DNA from 2 places in the Paenibacillus hunanensis genome. Region 1 is predicted to be linked to the other one. Evidence: a T-box and tRNA genes for the amino acid it is inferred to sense, from the RefSeq annotation. Region 1 holds a T-box; the other holds one or more tRNA genes.
The links. The T-box of region 1 lies ahead of ileS (isoleucine--tRNA ligase). A T-box ahead of a tRNA ligase gene usually reads a tRNA of that ligase, here a tRNA-Ile.

Region 1 (9,244 bases):
CGGAGAATGCCGAAAAGGTGAAGCTGAAATATGGCTGTGCACTCGTTGAAGAAGCAGCGGCAGATGTCGTTTTCAAGGTACAGCGTATCGGTAGTAATGTCGATAAGGAGTTTACCCAGCAAGATCTGGCTGCTATTATTGAGCCGCGTGTACAGGAAATCTTCGAGCTGATTCGTCAGGAAGTTGTACGGCTCGGTTACCATGAGCTTCCTGGTGGTTATATACTCACAGGAGGTACAGTTTCGATGCCGGGCGTGCTTGAGATCGCTCGCGAGGAGCTGGCAGCTTCTGTACGGGTAGCAGTTCCTGATTATATCGGTGTACGCGATCCTGCTTATACAAGCGGAGTAGGCATTTTGTATAATGTAATCCGTAATATTCGCGGTGGCGGCAGTACGGCTGGTGCAAGCAAAAAAGCACCTGCACGCAACAAGGCCGCATCGACCCCGGAGAGCAGCGCAAAACCGGGCTTGATTGAACGGCTCAAAAACATGTTCAGTGAATTTATCTGATGAAGTTTATTCTAGCTGGAAAAGAGCCATTCATGGACATTGAGGGGGAGATGGGATAGATGTTGGAATTCGATTTTGAAATGGAAAGCCTGGCCCAGATTAAGGTCATCGGCGTAGGTGGCGGCGGAAGCAATGCCGTGAACCGTATGATCGAAAATGGTGTACAAGGCGTGGAATTTATAACGGTAAATACAGATGCACAGGCACTGCATCTGGCGAAATCCGAGCATAAGCTGCAAATCGGTGATAAGCTGACTCGTGGACTTGGCGCTGGCGCTAATCCTGAAGTGGGTAAAAAAGCAGCTGAGGAATCTCGCGATCTGATCAGCAACACACTGAAAGGTGCAGATATGGTATTCGTTACCGCTGGTATGGGTGGCGGTACAGGTACAGGGGCTGCTCCAGTGATTGCTGAGATTGCTAGAGAATGCGGCGCGCTGACTGTGGGCGTAGTAACTCGTCCATTTACCTTTGAAGGACGCAAACGCTTCTCCCATGCAGAGCAGGGCATCGAAGCATTGAAGGAAAAAGTAGACACACTGATCGTGATTCCAAACGATCGTTTGCTCGAAATCGTCGACAAAAAGACGCCGATGCTGGAAGCATTCCGTGAAGCGGATAATGTACTGCGTCAAGCGGTTCAGGGTATTTCTGACCTGATCGCTGTACCGGGACTAATCAACCTTGACTTTGCCGATGTAAAAACAATCATGACTGAGCGTGGCTCTGCATTGATGGGTATCGGTGAAGCAACAGGGGAGAACCGTGCAGCTGAAGCAGCACGTAAAGCGATTATGAGCCCACTGCTTGAAACCTCGATTGAGGGTGCACGCGGTGTGATCATGAACATCACAGGGGGTACGAACCTGTCCCTGTACGAAGTAAATGAAGCGGCTGAGATCGTAACAAGCGCTTCCGATCCAGAAGTGAATATGATCTTCGGTGCGATTATCGACGAGAACCTGAAGGAAGAAATTAAGGTAACCGTCATCGCCACTGGATTTGAGCATAAGCCTGCACAGCCGTTGCAGCCTGCACGCCGTCCAGCAGCAAGCCAGCAGCCACAAAGCTCCAGCGAGCCTGTTGAAGAAAAAGCGCCTAATCCGCGCCAATTCAACAACAATCAGCAGCAGCCAAGCGGCGATCAATTGGACATTCCGACCTTCCTGCGTAATCGTTCCCGTCATAAAAACGACTAGAACCTTGCCTGCGCAGGGCATTACAGGTTACGATAAAAGGACTTGTTTTCTGCGGAAAACAGGTCCTTTTTGTTTTGACATATAGGTGCAAGCTGGCAGAATATGCTACAGTAATAAATACAGCTATTAAAAAAGATGCGCAGCGTCATCGCATGATGACAATGCCAGGTTTAGTTGTATTTTGATGTACTAACAAGGAATGATGAGCGGACGGGCTCATTGAACATAACGATAGATCATCAGGATAGCGAGGTGTAAGATGGAGCCGTTTCAAAGTAATTGGCAAACAGGCGTAACGGAGCAGCGTCCAGAGCTGTTTCTGCTAAGCGGTAAGGAATGGAGCGATGGAATTAGTGCTGGCTTTACCGGAAGGCGTGGAGGCATCAGCAAGGCGCCATATGACTCCTTTAACCTTGCTTATCATGTAGAGGATCAGCCAGAGGATGTACTGGAGAATCGACGCTTGCTATGTCAGCAGCTTGGCTTTGATCCCAAAGGCTGGGTGTGCGGTGAGCAGGTACATAGCAACCATATTGCCTGTGTGACGGCAGAGGATGCAGGCAAGGGCTGGGCAGATCGAGCAAGTGCCTTTCAGGATACAGATGGCTTAATTACCGATGTACCGGGCATACTGCTGACTTCCTTTTACGCAGATTGTGTGCCATTATATTTTATAGACCCTGTTCGGCGTGTTGTTGGGCTTGCTCATGCAGGCTGGAAAGGCACAGTCGCTGATATTGCAGGTGAGATGATTCGCACGATGGAGCGTCAATATGGCAGTCAAGCTGCTGATCTGCGTGCAGCGATCGGGCCATCGATCGGGATGGGGCAATATGAAGTCGATAAGCGCGTCATGGAGCATGTCGATGTTTGGACAAGCAGGCTTGAGGGTAATGGACAATTGCCTACATATGCAAAATCCGGCGCTCCGGGCAAAACGTGGCTTGATTTAAAACAATTAAACCGTGAATTGATGATTTTTGCAGGAATACAGCCTCAGCATATCGAAGTTAGTCAGTGGTGTACGCACGAACGCCATGATCTATTCTTTTCTTATCGTGCAGATGGTGGTCGTACAGGCCGCATGGCAAGCTGGGCTGGTATAGAAACGGAGTGACTACAGATTGGGATTGCAGGAACGAATCGCTCAAGTAGAGCAGCGCATCCAAGCCGCTTGTGAGCGCAGTGGACGCCAGGTAAGTGACGTACAGATGGTAGCCGTAACGAAATATGTATCGACCGAGAAAACGGGTCAGGTGCTGGATGCGGGACTGATCCATCTGGGCGAAAATCGCTGGCAAAATGCGAAGGATAAATGGGAAGCGTTGCATGAACGTGGAGTATGGCATTTTATCGGACATTTGCAGACAAACAAGGTCAAGGATGTTATCGGCAAGTTTGAATATATTCATTCGTTGGATCGATTATCGTTAGCGAAGGAGCTGGAGAAAAAAGCAGCCGAGCTGGAGCTGATCGTGAAGGTGTTTGTACAGATTAATGTATCGGGTGAGGAATCCAAGTATGGTCTTGCGCCAGAAGCGGTAGAGGACTTTTTCCAAGCCTTACAGCAGATGCCGCATCTGAAGGTGGTTGGTCTGATGACGATGGCGCCTGAGGTGGACGAGCCAGAACAGACGCGTCCGGTATTCAGAGAGTTGCGCGAGCTGAGAGATCGGCTTAATACGTTTGGATTAACGGTAGAGCCGATCAAGCATCTGTCGATGGGCATGTCGGGTGATTTTGAGATTGCTGTTGAGGAAGGGGCGACATTTGTACGCCTCGGCTCGATCCTGGTTGGCAAAGAGGAGGATTAACGATGGGTGTAATGAATCGGTTTATGAATTTTCTCGGGCTTCAGGAGGAAGAGGAAGTTGTAGAACGCGAGCAGATTATCGAAGAAGAAGTCGATTCTCGTGAAACTTCTCCTGCGGATGCACGTAGAAACAGTAGAGCCAATAATGTCGTCAGTATTCATTCACAGAAAAATGTCAAAGTCATTTTGAACGAGCCGCGCAGCTATGATGAAGCTCAGGACATTGCAGATCATCTGCGTTCGCATCGCTCGGTGATCGTCAATTTGCAGCGTGTTCGTAATGATCAGGCGCTGCGTATTATCGATTTTATGAGCGGTACAGTCTATGCACTGGGTGGTAGCATTTCCAAGATCGGCGGCAACATTTTCCTGTGTACACCGGATACAGTCGAAATCGAGGGCACAATCGCTGAGATTATGAGCGACGATTTTGATTATAACAAGATGAGGTGATCGGAAGTTGAGCGTATTTTTCGAAATTCTCGGTATTGCATACCGAATCTACATGTACATGATTATTATCTATATCCTGATGTCCTGGCTGCCTAGTGCTCGTGAGAGCTCTTTTGGTCAATTGCTGGCGCGTCTGGTTGAACCTTATCTTGCGCCTTTCCGTCGCTTTATTCCGCCAATCGGAGGCGTACTGGATATTTCGCCAATCGTCGCTCTGTTTGTATTGCAGCTGGCGTTTAGCGGATTGATTTACCTGCTGCAAACGATTTTGTTCTAATCGGGTATTCATCGTTTGCACATGTATAGAATGTGTAAGGATTCAAAGCTGAAGCACCAAGCAGACAATAGCGGGACTGTTGCTCTGCTGCATGCTTCGGCTTTTTGCTTTGGATAGGCTTTGTTTTGGGTGGGCCTTGCTTGGAATAGATGATAGCTGGGTCAACAGAAGAGGGATAGGCTAATTCGCACTCAACCCATGGGCCACCTATTCAGTCATTCAAGCTTTATATAATGATTAATTTTATCAAAGAGACAGCTGCTGAATGGAATAGATGATATAGACCAGATATCAGAGTGAAAAGTATCAGCGTAAAAGGTCATTGTACATCATCTATACAGCGGTCTGGAGGAAAGGTAGTTAGCAGGTATGAACAAAACCATTTTTAGTCATTTTCATCCAGACGAGCGAGAATTTGTGGAACGGGCAGCCGAGTGGATTGAGAATGCCGCCCATTATCATGAACAGAAGCTGACGGATTTTCTTGATCCGCGTCAGGCGTATATATTGTCCACACTGGCGGCTCGTGAGCCCGATGTGCAGATCCGACTGGAGGGTGGATCGGAGCATGCAGAGCGTAGACGTGCATTAATTGCACCGGATTATGCGGATCTATCGCAGGAAGATATGCAGCTGACGGTGCTGGAGATTACACCAGAAGGGCAACGTTTTACCGAGCTGGAGCATGGCGATTATATGGGCTCGCTGCTTGGACTGGGAATGAAGCGCGACAAGATTGGCGATATTCATGTCCTGGATGATGGCTGTCATACCGTCGTTGCTACAGAGATTGCATCGTATCTTAATTTGAATATGAATCAGGTACACAGACTACATGTGATGACCAGTCTATTACCGATTGAGCAATTACGTGCCGCTAAGCAGGAGCTGCAAACGATGGAGCTATCTGTCGCTTCGATGCGACTGGATGGTATCGCCAGCGATGTGTATCGACTAAGTCGCAGTAAAATACTCGTACCGATCAAGGCTGGGCGTTGTAAGGTCAACTGGAAGCCAGAGGAAGATCCTTCTCATGCGCTCAAAGAAGGCGATGTAGTATCGGTACAGGGAATGGGACGCTTCAAGGTGCTGGAGCTGGAAGGTATTACAAAAAAAGGCCGTTACCGCGTGAAAATCGGGAAATTCGTGTAAGCGTCGGCAGGAATATAACGAGGCGATGCTGAATATATAAAAGAGCCCGTGTTGTTTCAATGGAACCACATATCGGTGTATATACAAAAGGATCGCGGCATGCGTCCAGCTGATTCCGTATGGTCGATACGATGTCGTTCAGGCACGGTCTGGCGGTATATATAGGAATACGGGCTTCACAATAGGCGGCATGCTGCCGATATCGTTATCATGTTATTCATTTCGGTAGTAAGCTAGTGTTCAACGATGCTGAAATACAGTATGATAACAATACAAAAGGCAATTCAACGGCCTAATATCATAGGAGGTGTCTATCCATGCCATTAACCCCGCTGGATATACATAATAAGGAATTTTCGCGTCGGCTGCGTGGTTATGACGAAGATGAAGTGAATGAGTTTCTCGATCAGGTAATCAAGGATTATGAGGGACTGATTCGCGAAAACAAGGATTTGCAAAATCAGCTGCTTGCTGTGCAGGAGCGTCTGGATCATTTTGCGAATCTGGAGGAGACACTGAGTAAAACGATCATCGTTGCTCAGGAAGCAGCGGATGAGGTGAAGAACAACGCCAAGAAGGAAGCGCAGCTCATTATTAAAGAATCCGAGAAAAATGCGGATCGTATTATTAATGAGTCGCTGTCGAAGGCGCGCAAGGTGTCGATGGAAGTGGAAGAGCTTAAAAAGCAGGCTTCGATCTATCGTACTCGTTTCCGGACACTGGTTGAGGCACAGCTGGAGCTGCTCAGTCAGGACGGCTGGGACGCATTGGAAAATCAAACTCGCGAGCTGGAGCGTACAAGCAGTGAGCGTCAGGAGCGCAATGAGCGCGACCGTGAGCAGTGGAATCGTGAACGTCAGGACGAGCGCGAGCCGGAAGAAAATCGTTCGGTAAGTGGCGATCTCTACTAAGCGGCTACATGATGCAGGATCACCTCGTTCCACGGTAGCTGATCCGGTGATGCCACGTTGGAGCTGAGGGATGAAGGATAGCGAATCTATTTATACAGCCCTATGGCAAATGGTTGACATTTTGCAGAGGAAGCGATATAAATATTTTATGACCATGACGTTTTTTTGGAAGGCGTCACTTCGAAACGACTCGGTAACAGGAGCTTGCTTCTGCACCGTAGTATAGTTGCATACATTCTGTGATGGGGCCAGTACAGGCTATGATCGTTTGTAGAGAGTTGGCGGTTGGTGCAAGCCAATAAACGACGAGCTATGGAAAATCTCCCCGGAGAAGCGCGGCTGAACCTATTCAGTAAGCCAAGCCGGATTGCCTGCCGTTATCAGGGCGCCGCATGAATCGTGCGGGCATAAGTGTCATTATGATAGGAAGAATACGTCTGTGTAGCAGAACGGAATTCTTAACCTATTGTGATGAAACAAGGGTGGTAACGCGAGCAACCTCGTCCCTTTCCAGGGACGGGGTTTTTTTGACGTTTTGGCTAGTGATCAGACAGCTGATGCATAAGGGGAATCGGATGGCGAAAGCGATCCTGCTGCACGGACAGATTCATCATGGTTCGAATTGGAGAAAGGATGGGGAAACATGCAAAGAGTAGATGTGAAAGAGAAAGCACGTGCACGCGATTTGCGCATGCTGAACAAATGGAAAGAGGAGCGTACATTCCAGCGCTCCATCGAGAGCCGCGAAGGCAAACCGAACTTTGTTTTTTATGAAGGCCCGCCAACAGCGAACGGAAAGCCGCATATCGGTCACGTACTGGGTCGTGTAATCAAAGACTTTATCGGTCGTTATAACACGATGAAGGGCTATCGCGTTGTACGTAAAGCAGGCTGGGATACACACGGTCTGCCTGTTGAGCTCGGTGTACAGAAAAAGCTCGGTATCTCGCACAAATGGGAGATCGAGGATTATGGCGTTGAGAAATTCATCAACGAATGCAAAGCAAGTGTATTTGAATATGAACAGCAGTGGCGCGATCTGACAGAAGCAATCGGCTACTGGACAGATATGGATCATCCGTATATCACACTGAACAATGGCTATATTGAGAGTGTATGGAACATCCTCGCAACGATTCATGATAAAGGGCTCATGTATCGCGGTCACCGCGTAAGCCCATATTGTCCTTCCTGCCAGACGACACTGAGCTCGCACGAAGTTGCACAGGGCTACAAAGACGTGAAAGACCTGAGTGCGACTGCAAAGTTCAAGCTGCATAGTAGCGGCGAATTCGTACTGGCATGGACGACGACTCCTTGGACATTGCCGTCTCACGTTGCACTGGCGGTGAACCCGGACATGGAATACGCACGTGTACGTCAAAATGGCGAAGTGTACATCGTTGCGAAAAACCTTGTTGAAAAAGTAATGGAGCCGATCAAAGCCGAGTATGAAGTGCTCAGCACACTGCCAGGTTCTGAGCTGGTAGGTCAAACTTATGATGCTCCATTCAACTATATCCAGGCAGAGAAAACCAATATCGTGCTGGGTGCAAGCTTCGTTACCGATGCAAGTGGTACAGGTATCGTTCACATGGCACCTGCACACGGTGAAGATGACTATCGTGTATGTCGTGAGAATGGCATCAGTTTCGTCAATCTGGTTGATCTGGAAGGTAAATTCGTACCGCAGGTCACTGATTTTGCTGGACGCTTTGTCAAAGACTGCGATGTAGACATCATCAAGTATCTGTCGGAGCATGGCACACTGTTCAGCAAAGAGCGTTATGAGCACAGCTATCCATTCTGCTGGCGTTGTGATACACCGCTGCTCTACTATGCAATGGACAGCTGGTTTATCCAGACTACAGCAATCAAGGATCAGCTGATTGCCAACAACAACGATGTTACCTGGTATCCAGGTCATGTTCGTGAAGGACGCTTCGGTAAATTCCTTGAGGATCTGGTCGACTGGAATATCAGCCGTGATCGTTACTGGGGTACACCGCTTAACGTATGGGTATGCGAAGAGACGGGCGAGCAATTCGCACCGCATAGCATTGCCGAGCTGCGTGAGCGCGCAATTGGTGACGTGCCAGAGGATCTGGAGCTGCACAAGCCTTATGTAGATGAAGTCAAAGTACGTAGCTCCTGCGGACAGTACGAAATGAAACGTACACCAGAGGTCATTGACGTCTGGTTCGATAGCGGCTCGATGCCTTTCGCTCAACAGCACTATCCATTTGAAAATGAAGATGTGTTCAAGCAGCAATACCCTGCTGATATGATCTGCGAAGGGATTGACCAGACGCGTGGCTGGTTCTACAGTCTGCTTGCGGTATCTACATTGCTGACAGGACAAGCGCCGTATAAAGCAGTTATGGCAACCGGACACGTACTCGACGAAAACGGTCAAAAAATGTCCAAATCCAAAGGGAATGTTATCGATCCGTGGGAAGTCATCGAAGAGTATGGCACCGATGCATTCCGCTGGGCGCTCCTGTCTGACAGCGCCCCTTGGAACAGCAAGCGTTTCTCCAAAGGGATTGTTGGTGAAGCGAAGTCCAAGCTTGTGGATACACTCGTGAACACACATGCGTTCCTGACGCTGTATGCGACGATCGATGGCTTTGACCCGGCGGAGCATCCATTCCAGCCATCTGAGCACAAGCTGGATCGCTGGATCGTTTCCCGTCTGAACAGCTTGATCATTGTTGTTGACAAGGCACTTGCGGTAAATGATTATCTGAACTCATCCAAAGCAATCGAAGCATTTGTTGATGAGCTGAGTAACTGGTATATCCGTCGTTCCCGTGATCGCTTCTGGGGTGCAGGCTTGACGGAAGACAAGCTGGATGCGTATCGTACGCTGACCGAGGTGCTGCTCACTACAGCGAAGCTGCTGGCACCATTTACACCAATGCTGG
Region 2 (9,244 bases), 2.8 Mb from region 1:
CTAAAACCTATAGTTCAGCACGCTAGATTGCACTTATTACTCATTTAATATGATTAGACCTGCTTTGAATCTAAATTCATACAATCGTTATTTTTTATAAGATATATACTGCATAAGCTATCTACTTCCCTGCTCATTTCCAGTTATTTTGATATTCAATATCGCTTATGATCTCATAAAGGACAGCCGGTTATTTTCCAGCCAGGCTCATCGGAAGATGGTGAAAATCTGGCTGTTCATTTTCTTATATCAAATACGCTGGAAGTGAATGAAAAGCATCAATGATCTATACAAAGTTGATTGTACAATTTGAAGATCATCTCACTATACTACTTTACTATGAATACGTTTAACATGTGTTGTGACTAATACGTTTGACGACGACTTTTCAGCATGTATACGCCTCCAGCTACGAGTGCGATTCCGATCATAGGTCCAATCAGAAACGATAGCTTGGAGAAAATAACGAGTGTACCGATGACTGCCAAAATCGTCCCCAGCACTTTACGTCCATTTTGAAGTGCATAATAGCCAAGCACGATCAGTGCGATAGGGAAGATCAGTCCGATCAAGTGGCTCATCAGACTATGTAGCATGGGAGAAAACTTACCAAACACCATCAAAATCCCAATAACAATCAATCCAACAGCTGCTACACTTTTACGATTGATATTCAAGGTCATTCACCTCCCTTAAATGGAATCTCAGTACAGCTCATTTACTGTAATTCGCTTTAAACGATTACTTGAAACCTTTGCTTGAACATTCTAAAGACTTTCTTTCATAGCTCTTGAGGTGCTTTCGCTTTTGGGATGCTGTAGCTTTTAGCGCGCTTTATTACAACCCGAGTTGCGTTATCATTACTATGATCATTGCTGTCTTTCATATTTACATCTTATAAAAATATCCGCCTCCATGAAATGGACTGCGGATGGTATTTTGACCTAGACCTTAGACGGGGACTGTTCTGGACTGCAACAGTAGGGAACCTTTAATATTAGCCAGCTCTTATGTAATGCACAGTACTATCTCTGTAGTAGAAAATAGCGATAAACAAAAAGACTCACCTTTTCTGAACATAATTCAGAGAAGATGAGTCTTTTTTATAAACGCGCCCTAAGAGATTCGAACTCCTGACCTTTTGATTCGTAGTCAAACGCTCTATCCAGCTGAGCTAAGGGCGCAAATAATACTGGAGGCGCCACCCAGATTCGAACTGGGGATAAAGCTTTTGCAGAGCTGTGCCTTACCACTTGGCTATGGCGCCGTATAAAATTAAAATGGAGCGGACGACGGGAATCGAACCCGCGACCCTCGCCTTGGCAAGGCGATGCTCTACCGCTGAGCCACGTCCGCTAACTGAATGAAAAGATATGGCAGGGGATATAGGATTCGAACCTATGCGTGACGGAGTCAAAGTCCGTTGCCTTACCGCTTGGCTAATCCCCTATAAAGGGCGATCGACGGGAATTGAACCCGCGAATGTCGGAGTCACAGTCCGATGCGTTAACCCCTTCGCCACGACCGCCATATAAATTGACAAAAAAAATTGGCAGGGGCAGCAGGAATTGAACCCACACTAACGGTTTTGGAGACCGCTGTTCTACCTTTAAACTATGCCCCTATAAAACTGGTGGAGGCTGATGGATTCGAACCACCGAACTCAGAGAGAACAGATTTACAGTCTGCTGCGTTTGGCCACTTCGCTAAGCCTCCATATGAAGAAAAAGAAAAAATGGTGCCGGCGAGAGGATTTGAACCCCCGACCTACTGATTACAAGTCAGTTGCTCTACCAACTGAGCTACACCGGCATATTTTGTAAAGATGGCTCGGGACGGAATCGAACCGCCGACACGAGGATTTTCAGTCCTCTGCTCTACCGACTGAGCTACCGAGCCGTAACTGATGTACTTCTATGTGTCGACTCTTTGTTACGATCCAAGATGACCGATAGTCAATACGAGCCTAAGATATAAATGGCGGAACCGACGGGATTTGAACCCGCGATCTCCTGCGTGACAGGCAGGCATGTTAACCCCTACACCACGGTTCCACTTTAATTGCGGGGACAGGATTTGAACCTGTGACCTTCGGGTTATGAGCCCGACGAGCTACCGGACTGCTCCACCCCGCGTCGTCAAATAAAGTCTATATGGTGGAGACTGACGGGATCGAACCGCCGACCCTCTGCTTGTAAGGCAGATGCTCTCCCAGCTGAGCTAAGTCTCCATGGGACACAAGATAGATTGTATCATTATTTCAAAGCCGATGTCAAATCGATCAATATGTACAATTCTTCTTGTAATTCTTATAAAAGAATATGACCCGTAGGGGATTCGAACCCCTGTTACCTCCGTGAAAGGGAGGTGTCTTAACCCCTTGACCAACGGGCCTTACTATAAAAGAAGCATTATGGCGGAGAGAGAGGGATTCGAACCCTCGAGACGCTTGTGACGCCTACACGATTTCCAATCGTGCTCCTTCGGCCAACTCGGACACCTCTCCATATGGCTCCCCGAACAGGACTCGAACCTGTGACAACTCGATTAACAGTCGAGTGCTCTACCAACTGAGCTATCAGGGAATATTGTCCGCTCTACAGAGCGGAAGGTCTTACTCTTCGCTTGGCGACGTCCTACTCTCCCAGGACCCTGCGGTCCAAGTACCATTGGCGCTGGAGGGCTTAACGGTCGTGTTCGGGATGGGTACGTGTGGAACCCCTCCGCCATCATCACCAAACGTTCTTGCTACAGGTTGATCACCTGAAAACTGAATCCGAAACGAATCATCGCGTGTTTAGAAAAATAGGATAAGCCCTCGACCGATTAGTATTGGTCAGCTCCATGCATTGCTGCACTTCCACCTCCAACCTATCTACCTCGTCGTCTTCAAGGGGTCTTACATATTGGGAAATCTCATCTTGAGGGGGGCTTCACGCTTAGATGCTTTCAGCGCTTATCCCTTCCGCACGTAGCTACCCAGCGATGCTCCTGGCGGAACAACTGGTACACCAGCGGTGCGTCCATCCCGGTCCTCTCGTACTAAGGACAGCTCCTCTCAAATTTCCTACGCCCACGACAGATAGGGACCGAACTGTCTCACGACGTTCTGAACCCAGCTCGCGTACCGCTTTAATGGGCGAACAGCCCAACCCTTGGGACCTACTTCAGCCCCAGGATGCGATGAGCCGACATCGAGGTGCCAAACCTCCCCGTCGATGTGGACTCTTGGGGGAGATAAGCCTGTTATCCCCAGGGTAGCTTTTATCCGTTGAGCGATGGCCCTTCCATGCGGTACCACCGGATCACTAAGCCCGACTTTCGTCCCTGCTCGACTTGTAGGTCTCGCAGTCAAGCTCCCTTTTGCCTTTGCACTCTTCGAATGATTTCCAACCATTCTGAGGGAACCTTAGGGCGCCTCCGTTACATTTTAGGAGGCGACCGCCCCAGTCAAACTGCCCACCTGACACGGTCCCCGTACCGGATCACGGTACCAGGTTAGAACTCAGATGCGATCAGGGTGGTATCCCAACGGCGCCTCCGAGGAAGCTTGCGCTCCCTCTTCCTAGGCTCCCACCTATCCTGTACAAATCGCACCCCAGTTCAATATCAAGCTGCAGTAAAGCTCCATGGGGTCTTTCCGTCTTGTCGCGGGTAACCTGCATCTTCACAGGTATTAAAATTTCACCGGATCTCTCGTTGAGACAGCGCCCAAATCGTTACGCCATTCGTGCGGGTCAGAATTTACCTGACAAGGAATTTCGCTACCTTAGGACCGTTATAGTTACGGCCGCCGTTTACTGGGGCTTCGGTTCATAGCTTCGCTTGCGCTAACCACTCCCCTTAACCTTCCAGCACCGGGCAGGCGTCAGCCCGTATACTTCGCCTTGCGGCTTCGCACAGACCTGTGTTTTTGCTAAACAGTCGCTTGGGCCTTTTCACTGCGGCCCCCTCGTGCTATTCACACTACCGGGGCACCCCTTCTCCCGAAGTTACGGGGTCATTTTGCCGAGTTCCTTAACGAGAGTTCTTCCGCGCGCCTTAGAATTCTCTTCTCACCTACCTGTGTCGGTTTACGGTACGGGCACCTGCTTCCTGGCTAGAGGCTTTTCTTGGCAGTGTGAGATCATGACCTTCGCTACTGTAATTTTCGCTCCCCATCACAGCCTGACCTTAAAGTGTGCGGATTTACCTACACACCAGTCTCACTGCTTAGACAGGCATCCATCAGCCTGCGTCACTACCCTCCTGCGTCACCCCGTTGCTCATAGCGGCTCTCGGTGGTACAGGAATTTCAACCTGTTGTCCGTCGACTACGCCTTTCGGCCTCGCCTTAGGTCCCGACTTACCCTGAGAGGACGAGCCTTCCTCAGGAACCCTTAGGTTTTCGGCGGATCAGATTCTCACTGATCTTTTCGTTACTCATACCGGCATTCTCACTTGAATTGTGTCCAGCACTCCTTACGGTATACCTTCAACCTCAATTCAACGCTCCCCTACCCCTGATGCAAGCATCAAGCCATAGCTTCGGTGGTGTGTTTAGCCCCGTTACATTTTCGGCGCAAAGTCACTCGACCAGTGAGCTATTACGCACTCTTTAAATGGTGGCTGCTTCTAAGCCAACATCCTGGTTGTCTGTGCAACTTCACATCCTTTCCCACTTAACACACACTTGGGGACCTTAGCTGATGGTCTGGGCTGTTTCCCTTTTGACAATGGACCTTAGCACCCACTGTCTGACTCCCGGAATAAAGTCTGCGGCATTCGGAGTTTGACTGAGCTTGGTAACCCTTGCGGGCCCCGCACCCAATCAGTGCTCTACCTCCGCGACTCATCTTCCGAGGCTAGCCCTAAAGCTATTTCGGGGAGAACCAGCTATCTCCGAGTTCGATTGGAATTTCTCCGCTACCCCCACCTCATCCCCGCACTTTTCAACGTGCGTGGGTTCGGACCTCCAGTACGTGTTACCGTACCTTCATCCTGGACAGGGGTAGATCACCCGGTTTCGGGTCTACGTCCACGTACTAAGTCGCCCTATTCAGACTCGCTTTCGCTGCGGCTCCGGCTTCTCACCTTAACCTTGCACGGGAACGTAACTCGCCGGTTCATTCTACAAAAGGCACGCCATCACCCATTAATCGGGCTCTGACTTTTTGTAAGCACACGGTTTCAGGTTCTATTTCACTCCCCTTCCGGGGTCCTTTTCACCTTTCCCTCACGGTACTGCTTCACTATCGGTCGCTAGGGAGTATTTAGCCTTACCAGATGGTCCTGGCAGATTCATACGGGGTTTCACGTGCCCCGCACTACTCGGGATCCGTCTCGGAGAGAACTTGATTTTAACTACAGGGCTTTCACCTTCTCTGGCGGGCCTTTCCAGACCTCTTCATCTACCAAACTCTTTTATCACTCCAAAGAGACGTCCCACAACCCCAAGAAGCAAGCTTCCTGGTTTAGGCTGTTCCGCGTTCGCTCGCCGCTACTGACGGAATCACTCTTGTTTTCTCTTCCTGAGGGTACTTAGATGTTTCAGTTCCCCTCGTCTGCCTCTCCACACCCTATGTATTCAGATGTGAGTAACTGGAGATGAATCCAGTCAGGTTTCCCCATTCGGACATCCCCGGATCAATGCTTGCTTACAGCTCCCCGAGGCCTTATCGTTGTTCGCCACGTCCTTCATCGGCTCCTAGCGCCTAGGCATCCACCGTGTGCTCTTACTAGCTTAACCTAGTTGGTGGTCTTCCATAATGGAAGAACCTATATCTTACATATTCATGACCGATCCTGTTTGCACAGTGTCAGTTAAGAACAGTTTCTAAAACGCGATGTTTCGTTTCGGTATCCAGTTTTCAAGGATCAACTTGTTTAAAGCATAAATGGTGGAGCCAAGCGGGATCGAACCGCTGACCTCCTGCTTGCAAGGCAGGCGCTCTCCCAGCTGAGCTATGGCCCCATATGGAGTATAAAGTTATAAATGGTGGGCCCTGGTGGACTCGAACCACCGACCTCACCCTTATCAGAGGTGCGCTCTAACCAACTGAGCTAAGGGCCCACAATATGAAGATGTGTTGAGATGCATCGCTTGGCGGCGTCCTACTCTCCCAGGACCCTGCGGTCCAAGTACCATTGGCGCTGGAGGGCTTAACGGTCGTGTTCGGGATGGGTACGTGTGGAACCCCTCCGCCATCACCACCAAACGATGATGCCATCTCGGCGAGAGTTGAGTCTCTCAAAACTGAACAACGAGGTGAGTGTCGGTCAATCTAGTGACCCGCGTCTAGTTACCTAAACGACTTAGATTTGAATGTTTCCGCTCTCCGGAAACGATTCTCCATAGAAAGGAGGTGATCCAGCCGCACCTTCCGATACGGCTACCTTGTTACGACTTCACCCCAATCATCTACCCCACCTTCGGCGGCTGGCTCCTTGCGGTTACCCCACCGACTTCGGGTGTTGCAAACTCTCGTGGTGTGACGGGCGGTGTGTACAAGACCCGGGAACGTATTCACCGCGGCATGCTGATCCGCGATTACTAGCAATTCCGACTTCATGCAGGCGAGTTGCAGCCTGCAATCCGAACTGAGATCGGCTTTTAAGGATTGGCTCCACCTCGCGGCTTTGCTTCCCGTTGTACCGACCATTGTAGTACGTGTGTAGCCCAGGTCATAAGGGGCATGATGATTTGACGTCATCCCCACCTTCCTCCGGTTTGTCACCGGCAGTCTGCTTAGAGTGCCCACCATGATGTGCTGGCAACTAAGCATAAGGGTTGCGCTCGTTGCGGGACTTAACCCAACATCTCACGACACGAGCTGACGACAACCATGCACCACCTGTCTTGAATGTTCCGAAGAAAAGGCACATCTCTGCACCGGTCATTCAGATGTCAAGACCTGGTAAGGTTCTTCGCGTTGCTTCGAATTAAACCACATACTCCACTGCTTGTGCGGGTCCCCGTCAATTCCTTTGAGTTTCAGTCTTGCGACCGTACTCCCCAGGCGGAATGCTTAATGTGTTAACTTCGGCACCAAGGGTATCGAAACCCCTAACACCTAGCATTCATCGTTTACGGCGTGGACTACCAGGGTATCTAATCCTGTTTGCTCCCCACGCTTTCGCGCCTCAGCGTCAGTTACAGCCCAGAGAGTCGCCTTCGCCACTGGTGTTCCTCCACATCTCTACGCATTTCACCGCTACACGTGGAATTCCACTCTCCTCTTCTGCACTCAAGCCCTCCAGTTTCCAGTGCGACCCGAAGTTGAGCTTCGGGATTAAACACCGGACTTAAACGGCCGCCTGCGCGCGCTTTACGCCCAATAATTCCGGACAACGCTTGCCCCCTACGTATTACCGCGGCTGCTGGCACGTAGTTAGCCGGGGCTTTCTTCTCAGGTACCGTCACTCTCAGAGCAGTTACTCTCCAAGACGTTCTTCCCTGGCAACAGAGCTTTACGATCCGAAAACCTTCATCACTCACGCGGCGTTGCTCCGTCAGGCTTTCGCCCATTGCGGAAGATTCCCTACTGCTGCCTCCCGTAGGAGTCTGGGCCGTGTCTCAGTCCCAGTGTGGCCGATCACCCTCTCAGGTCGGCTACGCATCGTCGCCTTGGTGAGCCGTTACCCCACCAACTAGCTAATGCGCCGCAGGCCCATCCTTCAGTGACAGATTGCTCCGTCTTTCGTTCTCTTTCCATGCAGAAAAAGAAAGTATCCGGTATTAGCTACCGTTTCCGGTAGTTATCCCAGGCTAAAGGGCAGGTTGCCTACGTGTTACTCACCCGTCCGCCGCTAAGTCTCAAGAAAGCAAGCTTTCTATCGACTCCGCTCGACTTGCATGTATTAGGCACGCCGCCAGCGTTCGTCCTGAGCCAGGATCAAACTCTCCAATAAAGTGTTTGACTTGCTCATTTTGTTGCTGGCGAGAACATTGCTGTTCTCTATATTTTGAAGAACCGAAGTTCTTCACTCACTCGTTGTTCAGTTTTCAAAGATCAAACTCTTTCGTTGCCGCTCAGTGTCTCTCGCAGCAACTCTTATATCATATCATGTTGTGTTTCTTTCGTCAAGCACTTTTTTTGAAGTGTTTTTCACTTCAAAGCGCTTCACGAAGGAAGCTCATGATATCTTTTCTTTCATTGTCACTCGTTTGTGACAACTTTTATAATATATCATGTGAACTTCTGAGTGTCAACACTTTTTTTCAAGCTCTTACTGAGCTATTCATTTATAATGTCGACAAAGCCTTGAAGTTCAGCCATTCTGCTCGTTTTCATCAATGTGATGTTTGAGCGGAACGTTTTATAATTTATCATAATTTAATTATAGAAGTCAACTATTTATTTATCATCTGTTTGGATGCTTCTTTCTCTTCGTTGGGGATGCTAATTTTTCTGAAAATTTCTGAAAATCATTGTTTCTTGATTACGTTGTTTTACTTTGTTGCGTAAATTATAGCTCGGGCAACTGTCGTCTTTAATTCACTTTCATCCTTCCTGTTCTTACTCTAGTTATCTAGTATTAGTTGATTGTGTTTGTTGTTTATTTTATCTATGACTCTTCTTGGTAAAGCGATGTGGTGATATATAGGGTAGGGATGCGTTTATGTGAATGGTAATAGCCTATTTTATTAAAGATAGGGCAGATATAAATGATATAGAACTCATGTAAAAACGGCACGTAACTATAGGAGGCGATGATTGATATGGGTATGACGGGAGCTTATTTTGTAGAGCGAGGGAATTTGCAGCAGATTTTAGATGGTGCCGCAGGACAGCCGGATTTGGATATTGATAAGGCATGGAGTCTGATTGCCGCTATGTTTCCTGATCTACCTGTAGTCCCTGTAACGAATGCTTATCATGTAGAGAGTAGCTTGACGGAATTTGGTACATTCTATTTGCCTGCTGAGCAGGTGGCTTATATTGCGGAGAAGCTACATGAGCTTCAGCAGCCGGAGTCTCTTCAGGACCGTATACATTTTGAAGAATGGAAGCATAGCTCTACGCATGTTGGCGAGCATCTGGATAATCCGGGATCAGCGGATAGCATGGAGGATATGGCACAGATTATGCCATTGATGTTTTCGATTCAGGAGGATGAAACTTATGAGGATGTGGTGGATGGTTATCTATTGCCGCATTTGAATGAAGTGTTCACGTTGTTTGAGAAAGCGGCGACTGAGCAGGCTGGGGTTGTGTTTGCTATATTTTAATGAGATTAGATAGGTTAGGTGTGGAAGTGGATG

Region 2: it has a tRNA-Ile gene. The T-box ahead of ileS (isoleucine--tRNA ligase) is inferred to sense a tRNA for this amino acid. The anticodon was not compared.

Annotation. Positions count from the first base shown of each region.
Region 1 is NZ_CP139194.1:1,944,246-1,953,489, forward strand. Features, by position in the region: gene ftsA (cell division protein FtsA) at 1-512, shown strand, start outside; gene ftsZ (cell division protein FtsZ) at 572-1,711, shown strand; gene pgeF (peptidoglycan editing factor PgeF) at 1,971-2,828, shown strand; gene SK066_RS07870 (YggS family pyridoxal phosphate-dependent enzyme) at 2,836-3,525, shown strand; gene SK066_RS07875 (cell division protein SepF) at 3,528-3,977, shown strand; gene SK066_RS07880 (YggT family protein) at 4,030-4,254, shown strand; gene SK066_RS07885 (YlmH family RNA-binding protein) at 4,624-5,406, shown strand; gene SK066_RS07890 (DivIVA domain-containing protein) at 5,724-6,317, shown strand; T-box leader at 6,548-6,828, shown strand; gene ileS (isoleucine--tRNA ligase) at 6,961-9,244, shown strand, end outside.
Region 2 is NZ_CP139194.1:4,796,750-4,805,993, forward strand. Features, by position in the region: gene SK066_RS19330 (LiaF transmembrane domain-containing protein) at 366-677, opposite strand; tRNA gene SK066_RS19335 (tRNA-Arg) at 1,111-1,184, opposite strand; tRNA gene SK066_RS19340 (tRNA-Cys) at 1,194-1,267, opposite strand; tRNA gene SK066_RS19345 (tRNA-Gly) at 1,282-1,356, opposite strand; tRNA gene SK066_RS19350 (tRNA-Gln) at 1,375-1,449, opposite strand; tRNA gene SK066_RS19355 (tRNA-His) at 1,456-1,528, opposite strand; tRNA gene SK066_RS19360 (tRNA-Trp) at 1,551-1,624, opposite strand; tRNA gene SK066_RS19365 (tRNA-Tyr) at 1,632-1,716, opposite strand; tRNA gene SK066_RS19370 (tRNA-Thr) at 1,737-1,812, opposite strand; tRNA gene SK066_RS19375 (tRNA-Phe) at 1,827-1,899, opposite strand; tRNA gene SK066_RS19380 (tRNA-Asp) at 1,979-2,054, opposite strand; tRNA gene SK066_RS19385 (tRNA-Met) at 2,062-2,135, opposite strand; tRNA gene SK066_RS19390 (tRNA-Val) at 2,155-2,230, opposite strand; tRNA gene SK066_RS19395 (tRNA-Glu) at 2,323-2,394, opposite strand; tRNA gene SK066_RS19400 (tRNA-Ser) at 2,415-2,506, opposite strand; tRNA gene SK066_RS19405 (tRNA-Asn) at 2,510-2,585, opposite strand; rRNA gene rrf (5S ribosomal RNA) at 2,624-2,740, opposite strand; rRNA gene SK066_RS19415 (23S ribosomal RNA) at 2,807-5,728, opposite strand; tRNA gene SK066_RS19420 (tRNA-Ala) at 5,878-5,953, opposite strand; tRNA gene SK066_RS19425 (tRNA-Ile) at 5,976-6,052, opposite strand; rRNA gene rrf (5S ribosomal RNA) at 6,081-6,197, opposite strand; rRNA gene SK066_RS19435 (16S ribosomal RNA) at 6,338-7,890, opposite strand; gene SK066_RS19440 (hypothetical protein) at 8,702-9,211, shown strand.